Regions from separate parts of the Streptomyces sp. NPDC015242 genome, predicted to be linked through region 1. Evidence: predicted binding sites of a transcription regulator. Region 1 holds the regulator's gene; each other region holds the start of a gene.
What was found. Region 1 encodes HrcA, which represses chaperone genes, less so after heat shock. Its sites were predicted from a motif close to TTNGCACTCNGNNNNNCNGAGTGCNAA; they were not measured.
Positions count from the first base shown of each region.

Region 2: the regulator HrcA is predicted to act here: its motif matches at 1,613-1,639, upstream of groL (chaperonin GroEL).
Region 3: the regulator HrcA is predicted to act here: its motif matches at 2,084-2,110, upstream of groES (co-chaperone GroES).

Region 1 is NZ_JBIBUF010000003.1:154,837-158,107, forward strand. Features, by position in the region: gene ACF07N_RS12275 (nitronate monooxygenase) at 1-317, opposite strand, end outside; gene dnaJ (molecular chaperone DnaJ) at 418-1,554, opposite strand; gene hrcA (heat-inducible transcriptional repressor HrcA) at 1,554-2,570, opposite strand; gene ACF07N_RS12290 (MBL fold metallo-hydrolase) at 2,742-3,271, shown strand, end outside.
Region 2 is NZ_JBIBUF010000008.1:400,216-403,486, reverse strand. Features, by position in the region: gene thrC (threonine synthase) at 1-465, shown strand, start outside; gene ACF07N_RS27360 (ubiquitin-like small modifier protein 1) at 551-826, shown strand; gene ACF07N_RS27355 (cold-shock protein) at 1,265-1,468, shown strand; gene groL (chaperonin GroEL) at 1,800-3,271, shown strand, end outside.
Region 3 is NZ_JBIBUF010000002.1:1,024,734-1,028,004, forward strand. Features, by position in the region: gene groL (chaperonin GroEL) at 1-1,512, opposite strand, end outside; gene groES (co-chaperone GroES) at 1,629-1,937, opposite strand; gene ACF07N_RS10075 (polysaccharide deacetylase family protein) at 2,163-2,873, opposite strand; gene ACF07N_RS10080 (polysaccharide deacetylase family protein) at 2,870-3,271, opposite strand, start outside.

The DNA.
Region 1 (3,271 bases):
CCGCTCTCCGGATCGCCCAGCTCGGCCTCGTACCAGGTGGCCTCGCCGGCCAGCTGATGGGCGTAGACGTCGACGGCGGCGGGGTCGGCGTACTCGGGCTGCGGCATGAAGAGGTTGACCCCGAAGGGGCGGCCGGTGAGGCTCCTCAGCTGCTTGATCTCCTGGTACATCCCGTCGGCGGTCTTGTACCCGGCGGCGAGGAACCCGAGCCCGCCCGCTTCGCACACGGCGGCGGCGAGCTTCGGCACGGAGACGCCGCCCGCCATGGGGGCCTGCACGATCGGGAGCGGGAAGAGATCGGTCAGTGCGGAGGACATGACCGCATGTTGTCACGTCCTCCGGACAACTCCGAAACCGGCCTGCCGTGTGGCACAGACCAGCTGAACCATCGCTTCCGCAGCCCTGCCGGCCGCCGCGTCAGCGGCCGTTGAAGGCGTCCTTCAGCCGCGAGAACAGCCCCTGCTGACCCGGCTGGAACTGGCCCGTGGGCCGTTCCTCGCCGCGCAGCTTGGACAGTTCGCGCAGCAGGCGCTCCTGCTCGGGGTCGAGCTTGGTCGGGGTCTGGACCTCGACGTGCACGATGAGGTCGCCGCGTCCGCCGCCGCGCAGGTGCGTGACGCCCCGGCCGTGCAGCGGGATCGACTGGCCGGACTGGGTGCCCGGACGGATGTCGACCTCCTCCATGCCGTCCAGCGTCTCCAGCGGCACCTTCGTGCCGAGGGCGGCCGCCGTCATCGGCAGCGTGACCGTGCAGTGCAGGTCGTCGCCGCGGCGCTGGAACTGCGCGTGGGGCAGCTCGTGGATCTCGACGTACAGGTCGCCCGCGGGACCGCCGCCGGGCCCGACCTCGCCCTCGCCGGCGAGCTGGATGCGCGTGCCGTTGTCCACACCGGCCGGGATCTTGACCGTCAGCGTGCGGCGGGACCGGACGCGGCCGTCGCCCGCGCACTCGGGGCACGGCGTCGGGACGACCGTGCCGAAGCCCTGGCACTGGGGGCACGGGCGGGACGTCATGACCTGGCCCAGGAAGGACCGGGTCACCTGCGACACCTCACCGCGGCCGCGGCACATGTCACACGTCTGCGCGGAGGTGCCCGGGGCCGCGCCCTCGCCGTTGCAGGTGTTGCAGACGACGGCGGTGTCGACCTGGATGTCCTTCGTCGTGCCGAAGGCCGCCTCGTCGAGCTCCACCTCGATGCGGATCATGGCGTCCTGGCCACGGCGGGTGCGCGAGCGCGGTCCGCGCTGCGACGCCGTGCCGAAGAAGGCGTCCATGATGTCCGAGAAGTTGCCGAAGCCGCCGGCCCCGAAGCCGCCCGCGCCGGCGCCGCCGGACTGCGAGAGCGGGTCGCCGCCGAGGTCGTAGACCTGCTTCTTCTGCGGGTCCGACAGCACCTCGTAGGCGGCGTTGATCTCCTTGAACCGCTCCTGGGTCTTCGGATCGGGGTTGACGTCCGGGTGCAGCTCGCGGGCGAGCCGCCGGAAGGCCTTCTTGATCTCTTCCTGCGACGCGTCGCGGCGCACGCCGAGTACGGCGTAGTAGTCCGTGGCCACTACGACTCCGCCAGGATCTGTCCGACGTACCGTGCCACTGCGCGTACCGCTCCCATCGTTCCCGGGTAGTCCATGCGGGTCGGTCCGACCACGCCGAGCTTGGCGACTGCCTCGCCGCCCGAACCGTAGCCGACCGACACGACGGACGTGGAGTTGAGTCCTTCGTGGGCGTTCTCGTGACCGATACGGACGGTCACGCCCGGATCCTTCGCCTCGCCGAGCAGCTTGAGGAGCACGACCTGCTCCTCGAGCGCCTCCAGCACCGGCCGGATCGTGAGGGGGAAGTCATGACCGAAGCGGGTCAGATTGGCGGTGCCGCCGATCATCAGCCGCTCCTCGTTCTCCTCGACGAGCGTCTCCAGGAGTGTGGAGAGCACCGTGGAGACCGTACCCCGGTCCTCGTGCTCGAAAGCCTCCGGGAGGTCCTCCACCAGACTCGGCACGTCCGCGAAACGGCGGTTCGCCACCCGGCTGTTGAGGCGCGCGCGCAGATCCGCGAGCGAGGCCTCGCCGAAGGGCGCCGGGCAGTCGACCACCCGCTGCTCGACCCGTCCCGTGTCCGTGATCAGCACGAGCATCACCCGCGCGGGTGCCAGCGAGAGCAGCTCCACGTGCCGCACGGTGGACCGGGTCAGCGACGGGTACTGCACGACGGCCACCTGGCGCGTGAGCTGCGCGAGCAGCCGCACCGTGCGCGCCACGACGTCGTCGAGGTCGACGGCGCCCTCCAGGAAGTTCTGGATGGCCCGCCGCTCCGGCGCGGTCATGGGCTTGACACCGGCGAGCTTGTCCACGAACAGGCGGTAGCCCTTGTCGGTGGGGATGCGCCCGGCGCTGGTGTGCGGCTGGGCGATGTATCCCTCGTCCTCCAGGGCCGCCATGTCGTTGCGGACGGTCGCCGGGGAGACGCCGAGGTTGTGCCGCTCGGTGAGGGCCTTGGAGCCGACGGGCTCCTCGGTGCCGACGTAGTCCTGGACGATGGCGCGCAGCACCTGAAGCCTGCGTTCACTGAGCATCGCGCACACCTCCAGAAGTCGTCCGCCCGTTGCCTGCCGTTCGCGGCCTGGCACTCTGCGCGTGCGAGTGCCAACGTTCCCCGGCCCAGTGTACGGCGGTGGGGTACGCCTGCGGCAAGGCTGGTCGTGCGGCGTCGTGCCCCGGGCGGGGCGCACGGTTAGCGTCGCCGTATGACGGTGACTTGGGAAGAGCCCGGCTGGGAGCGGCTTGCCGCCGGGGTGGGCCGGTGCCGGCTGCCGGTGTGGGACTGCACGGCGGGGCTGGTCGCCGGCGAGGGCGCGGTGCTGGTGATCGACGCCGGGTCGAGCCCGGCCGAGGGCGCGCGGTTGCGTGCGCAGGCACGGGCGCTCACCGGCGGCCGTGTGACGCATCTCGCGCTGACCCATCCCCACTTCGACCACGTCTTCGGGGCGGCGGCGTTCCCGGACGCGGAGACGTACGGCGCGGTCGGCGTGGACGCGGTGCTGACCCGGGCGCGGGACCGCGCGGAGCTGTGCGCGGACGCGGTGCGCAACGGCCTGGCCGAGGACGTGGCGCGCGCGTCGGCCGGCCGGCTGGTCCCGCCCCGCCACCTGGTCTCCGGCGAGTGGACGCTCGACCTGGGCGGCGGGTGCCAGGTGCTGCTGGCGAACGTCGGCCCGGGGCACACCGCGCACGACCTCGCGGTGCTGGTGCCGGGCGATCCGGAGGTGGTGTTCTG
Region 2 (3,271 bases), on a different contig from region 1:
AAGCTCGGGCTGGTCGAGGACAAGCCGTACAAGATCTTCGGCGCGCAGGCGCTGGGCTGCTCGCCGGTGTCGACGGCGTTCAAGGCCGGGCACGACGTGGTGCGGCCGCAGAAGCCGGACACGATCGCCAAGTCGCTGGCGATCGGCAACCCGGCGGACGGGCCGTACGTGCTGGACATCGCGCGGCGTACGGGCGGTGCGGTGGAGGACGTGACGGACGAGCAGGTCGTCGAGGCGATCAAGGTCCTGGCCAGGACCGAGGGGATCTTCGCGGAGACCGCCGGTGGTGTGACGGTGGGCGTGACGAAGAAGCTCGTCGAGAACGGGCTCCTCGACCCGGCGAGGACGACCGTGGTGCTGAACACCGGGGACGGTCTGAAGACGCTGGACGCGGTGGCGGGCACGGGGCTCACCGCGACCATTCGCCCGAGTCTGGAGTCGTTCCGGGCAGCTGGGCTCGTCTGATCGTTGTTCACTGCGGGCCGGTGGGGGTTGTTCGCGCAGTTCCCCGCGCCCCTGGGTCCGTCACCAAACCGGAGGTTCTGAAGTCATGAGCGTCACCGTTCGCATCCCCACCATCCTGCGTACCTACACCGGCGGGCAGGCCGAGGTCGCCGCCGAGGGGGCGACCCTGGGCGAGGTCATCGCCGACCTGGAGAAGAACCACACCGGGATCGCCGCCCGGGTGCTGGACGACCAGGGGAAGCTGCGCCGCTTCGTCAACGTCTACGTGAACGACGACGACGTGCGGTTCGAGCAGGGGCTGGAGACGGCCACCCCGGACGGTGCCGGAGTGTCGATCATCCCGGCCGTCGCCGGAGGGTGAACCGGCCTCGGCGTTACCTGGAGTAATGCCGGTTACCGAGCGTTCAGCGAATTGCCCCCACCGTGAGAGAAGCGGAGGGGGCAATTCTGTGTGATTGAGCGCGGTAGAGTTGGGGAACGCGATCCCGATCCGCTGATCGGAACCCTGCATTCCTGCCGCGAGCCCGACAAGATGTAGCCAAAGTGTGCGCGTCTTTCGCGGCTTTTGTGGCTTTTCTGTGGCCCGACTTGCCCTGAATTCGGGTGAACTCTCCCCACATTCCGGACCCCGCGAGTCCAGAATTCTCGTCCGATTGACCTGTTGCAGACGGCAGTTGGACAGATACATTCAGCCGCGGTCGACGCGTTCCGGCGCACGCCCCCAACCGTGGGGGGTGAGGTCTGACCCGGGTCCGCGAAGTGTGGATCTGTGCAAGGGCCAGTAATAGGGGAGTTAGGCATGGCTCAGGGCACCGTCAAGTGGTTCAACGCGGAGAAGGGGTACGGCTTCATCGCGGTCGACGGTGGTGCGGATGTTTTCGTCCACTACAGCGCGATCCAGATGGACGGCTACCGCACCCTGGAAGAGGGCCAGCGGGTCGAGTTCGAGATCTCGCAGGGTCAGAAGGGCCCGCAGGCCGACATGGTTCGCGTCACCGCCTGAACGCGCACCACGACCAACGCGCAAGCGACAGGTCTTCTCTGAAGGGCCCGTACCCCCCGGGGTGCGGGCCCTTCGGCCTGCTCGCGGGGGGTGCGTGGGGGTGTTCGCGGGGGGCTGACGCCCCCGGCCGATCCCCCGGAGGCGCTTGCACTCGCCATGCCCGAGTGCTAATCATTGCGTTAGCACTCTGAAGGTGAGAGTGACAACGTAAGGACCGGGTCGGTGAGGCCACGGACCAGGTGGGGCAAGGAACCGCCGGTCGGGGGCCGTCCGTCGCGGGCGCGGGCGCGGTCCGAAGTAATCACCCCCAGTCCTGGAGGGACCACTTCACATGGCCAAGATCATCGCGTTCGACGAGGAGGCGCGGCGCGGCCTCGAGCGCGGCATGAACCAGCTCGCGGACGCCGTGAAGGTGACGCTCGGCCCCAAGGGCCGCAACGTCGTCCTCGAGAAGAAGTGGGGCGCGCCCACGATCACCAACGACGGTGTCTCCATCGCCAAGGAGATCGAGCTCGAGGACCCGTACGAGAAGATCGGCGCCGAGCTGGTCAAGGAAGTCGCCAAGAAGACGGACGACGTCGCCGGTGACGGTACGACCACGGCGACCGTCCTCGCCCAGGCCCTGGTGCGCGAGGGTCTGCGCAACGTGGCCGCCGGTGCCAACCCGATGGCCCTCAAGCGCGGTATCGAGAAGGCCGTCGAGGCCGTCTCCGCCGCCCTGCTGGAGCAGGCGAAGGACGTCGAGACCAAGGAGCAGATCGCTTCCACGGCCTCCATCTCCGCCGCCGACACCCAGATCGGCGAGCTCATCGCCGAGGCCATGGACAAGGTCGGCAAGGAAGGCGTCATCACCGTCGAGGAGTCCCAGACCTTCGGTCTGGAGCTGGAGCTCACCGAGGGTATGCGCTTCGACAAGGGCTACATCTCGGCGTACTTCGCCACCGACATGGAGCGTATGGAGGCCGTCCTCGACGACCCGTACATCCTGATCGCCAACTCCAAGATCTCCAACGTCAAGGACCTGCTCCCGCTCCTGGAGAAGGTCATGCAGTCGGGCAAGCCGCTGCTGATCATCGCCGAGGACGTCGAGGGCGAGGCCCTGTCGACCCTGGTCGTCAACAAGATCCGCGGCACCTTCAAGTCCGTCGCCGTCAAGGCCCCGGGCTTCGGTGACCGCCGCAAGGCGATGCTGCAGGACATCGGCATCCTCACCGGCGGCGAGGTGATCTCCGAGGAGGTCGGCCTCAAGCTGGAGAACGCCACGCTCGACCTCCTGGGCAAGGCCCGCAAGGTCGTCATCACCAAGGACGAGACCACCATCGTCGACGGTGCCGGCTCCGCCGAGCAGGTGCAGGGCCGGGTCAACCAGATCCGCGCCGAGATCGAGAACAGCGACTCGGACTACGACCGCGAGAAGCTGCAGGAGCGCCTGGCGAAGCTCGCCGGCGGTGTCGCGGTCATCAAGGCCGGTGCCGCCACCGAGGTGGAGCTCAAGGAGCGCAAGCACCGCATCGAGGACGCCGTGCGCAACGCCAAGGCGGCCGTCGAGGAGGGCATCGTCGCCGGTGGTGGCGTGGCCCTGCTGCAGGCCTCCCAGGTCTTCGAGAAGCTGGAGCTCGACGGTGACGAGGCGACCGGCGCCAACGCCGTGAAGCTCGCGCTGGAGGCCCCGCTGAAGCAGATCGCCGTCAACGGTGGTCTCGAGGGTGGCGTCGTCGTGGAGAAGGTCCGCAACCTCCAGGTCGGCCACGGCCTGAACGCCGCGACCGGTGAGTACGTCGACATGATCGCCGAGGGCATCAT
Region 3 (3,271 bases), on a different contig from region 1:
CAGGGCGGAGCGGGTGACCTTGACCGGGTCGATGACGCCGGCCTTGATCAGGTCGCCGTACTCGCCGGTGGCGGCGTTGTAGCCGTTGCCCTTGTCGAGCTCGGCGACCTTGGAGACGATGACGTAGCCCTCCAGGCCGGCGTTCTCGGCGATCCAGCGCAGCGGCTCGACGGCGGCCTTGCGGACCACGGAGACACCGGTGGCCTCGTCGCCGGTCTTGTCGAGGTTGCCCTCCAGGACCTTGACGGCGTGGACCAGGGCGGAGCCACCACCGGAGACGATGCCCTCCTCGACCGCGGCGCGGGTCGCGGAGATGGCGTCCTCCAGACGGTGCTTGCGCTCCTTGAGCTCGACCTCGGTGGCGGCACCCACGCGGATGACGCACACGCCGCCGGCCAGCTTCGCGAGGCGCTCCTGGAGCTTCTCGCGGTCCCAGTCGGAGTCCGTGGTCTCGATCTCGGCCTTGATCTGGGCGACGCGGCCCTGGACGTCGTCCTTGTTGCCGGCGCCGTCGACGATGGTGGTGTCGTCCTTGGTGACGGTGACGCGGCGGGCGGAGCCGAGGACGTCGAGGCCGACCTGGTCGAGCTTGAGGCCGACCTCCTCGGAGACGACCGTGGCGCCGGTGAGGACGGCCATGTCCTGCAGCATCGCCTTGCGGCGGTCGCCGAAGCCGGGGGCCTTCACGGCGACGGCGTTGAAGGTGCCGCGGATCTTGTTCACCACGAGGGTGGACAGGGCCTCGCCCTCGACGTCCTCGGCGATGATCAGCAGCGGCTTGGAGGCGTTGGCCTGGATGACCTTCTCCAGCAGCGGCAGCAGGTCCGCGATGGCGGAGATCTTGCCCTGCGTGATGAGGATGTAGGGGTCGTCCAGGACGGCTTCCATGCGCTCCTGGTCCGTCACGAAGTACGGCGACAGGTAGCCCTTGTCGAAGGCCATGCCCTCGGTGAAGTCCAGCTCCAGACCGAAGGTGTTGGACTCCTCGACGGTGATGACACCGTCCTTGCCGACCTTGTCCATCGCCTCGGCGATGAGCTCGCCGACCTGCTGGTCCTGGGCGGACAGCGCGGCGACGGCGGCGATGTCGGACTTCTCGTCGATCGGGCGGGCCGAGGCGAGCAGGTCGTCCGAGACGGCCTTGACGGCGGCGTCGATGCCCTTCTTCAGGGCGGCCGGGGAGGCACCGGCGGCGACGTTCTTCAGGCCCTCGCGCACGAGCGCCTGGGCGAGCACGGTCGCGGTGGTCGTACCGTCACCCGCGATGTCGTTGGTCTTGGTCGCCACCTCCTTGACCAGCTGGGCACCGAGGTTCTCGTACGGGTCCTCGATCTCGACCTCACGGGCGATCGTGACACCGTCGTTGGTGATGGTGGGGGCGCCGAACTTCTTGTCGATGACGACGTTGCGGCCCTTGGGGCCGATCGTCACCTTGACCGTGTCGGCAAGCTTGTTGACGCCGCGCTCGAGGGCGCGACGGGCGTCCTCGTCGAACTTCAGGATCTTCGCCATGGGAGCGTGAGCCCTCTTCCGGAATCTGGGATAACGGCAACTGCGCCCCGGGCGCCCGGCTTCTTAGCGATCGCGGGGGCCAGGGGCGCAGTTCAAAGCAAGGTGCTTCGGGTGAATTACTTCTCGATGATCGCGAGCACGTCGCGGGCCGAGAGGACGAGGTACTCCTCGCCGTTGTACTTCACCTCGGTGCCGCCGTACTTGCTGTAGAGCACGACGTCGCCGACGGAGACGTCGAGCGGAAGACGGTTGCCGTCCTCGAAGCGGCCCGGGCCCACGGCCAGGACGACGCCCTCCTGGGGCTTCTCCTTGGCGGTGTCCGGGATGACCAGGCCAGAGGCGGTGGTCTGCTCGGCGTCGAGCGGCTGGACCACGATGCGGTCCTCGAGCGGCTTGATGGCAACCTTGGAGCTGGTGGTCGTCACGATCCGACCTCCCCCTTCGGAGATCTCACGGGGTTAACTGTCTGAGGTGGCGACCAGGTGGATCCGTCGTCGCGGGTGCCGGACCTGCCCGTCGCTGTGTTGGCACTCTCCTGTGTCGAGTGCCAGAGCCGAGACTATGACCGTGATTAGCACTCGGTCAAGCGGACTGCTAATTGCGGGCGGCGCGTCGGCCAGGCAGGTTGCCGCGCGGGACGGTCCGGACCCTCACAGGTGGTCCTCCAGCCGTCCCACCCGCAGGCCCTTCCCCTCGATCTCCCGCAGCAACCGCAGCGTCCGGTCCGTCAGGGTCGGGGACGCCTCCCCGGACGGCACCGAGACGATGTCGCCGGCGCGCAGGCCGGGCGCGCCGCGGGTGTAGGTCAGCTTCCCGTCGGAGCCGAGGGACGCGCGCCACAGCACGACCGCCGCGATGCCGCAGTCGGCGGCGGCGCGCAGGGTGGTCGTGTCGTAGGTGCCGTAGGGCGGGCGGAAGAGGTGGGGCCGGACGCCGAAGCGGGAGTGGAGCTTGTGCTGCTGGCCGCAGATCTCGGCGCGCTGGCCCGCGTAGGGCAGGCCGCGCAGGGCCGGGTGGTCCAGGGTGTGGTTCTGCAGGGACGCGCCGACCGCGCGCAGCCGGGCGAAGTGGCCGTAGCCGGGGCCCACGACGCTGTCGGTGAGGAACATGCTGACCGGCAGGCGCCGGGCGCGGACCAGGGCGACGAAGCGGGGGTCGCGTTCGGCGCCGTCGTCGTAGGTGAGGAAGACGACCGGGTCGCGGGTGGGGACGTGGTCGACGACGGGGGGCAGGCGGCGGGCGGCGGGGGCCGGGTCCCGGGCCCGGCCGTCGGCGGTGGCGGGGCGCTCCCCCGCCGCCCCGGCGCAGCCGGTCAGCAGGACCAGCAGCACGCAGAGCAGCGCGGCGGCCGGGCGCCTCACAGGTAGTCCTCCAGCCGCCCCACCGCGTATCCCTCGGCCGTGACCTTGTTCAGGAAGCGGCGGATCATGTCCGGCATCGTGCCCTTCCACTGCTCCGGGCCCCGGAAGTGCGTGAGGACGATGTCACCCGGGCGCAGCTCGCGGTCCCCCTCGCGGTACTCCCAGCGGTCGGCGAAGACCTCCTCGTTCCACAGCGGGACGTGGGTGATGCCGCAGGCCTTGGCGGCGCGCAGGGTCGCCCGGTCGTAGCTGCCGTAGGGCGGGCGGAAGAGGGTGGGGCGCTTGCCGAAGCGCTTCTCCATGTAGCGCTGCATGCCGCAGATCTCGCGCTTCTGCGCGCGGTAGGACAGTCCGGGCATGTAGCGGTGGAAGAGGGTGTGGTTGTTCAGGACGACGCC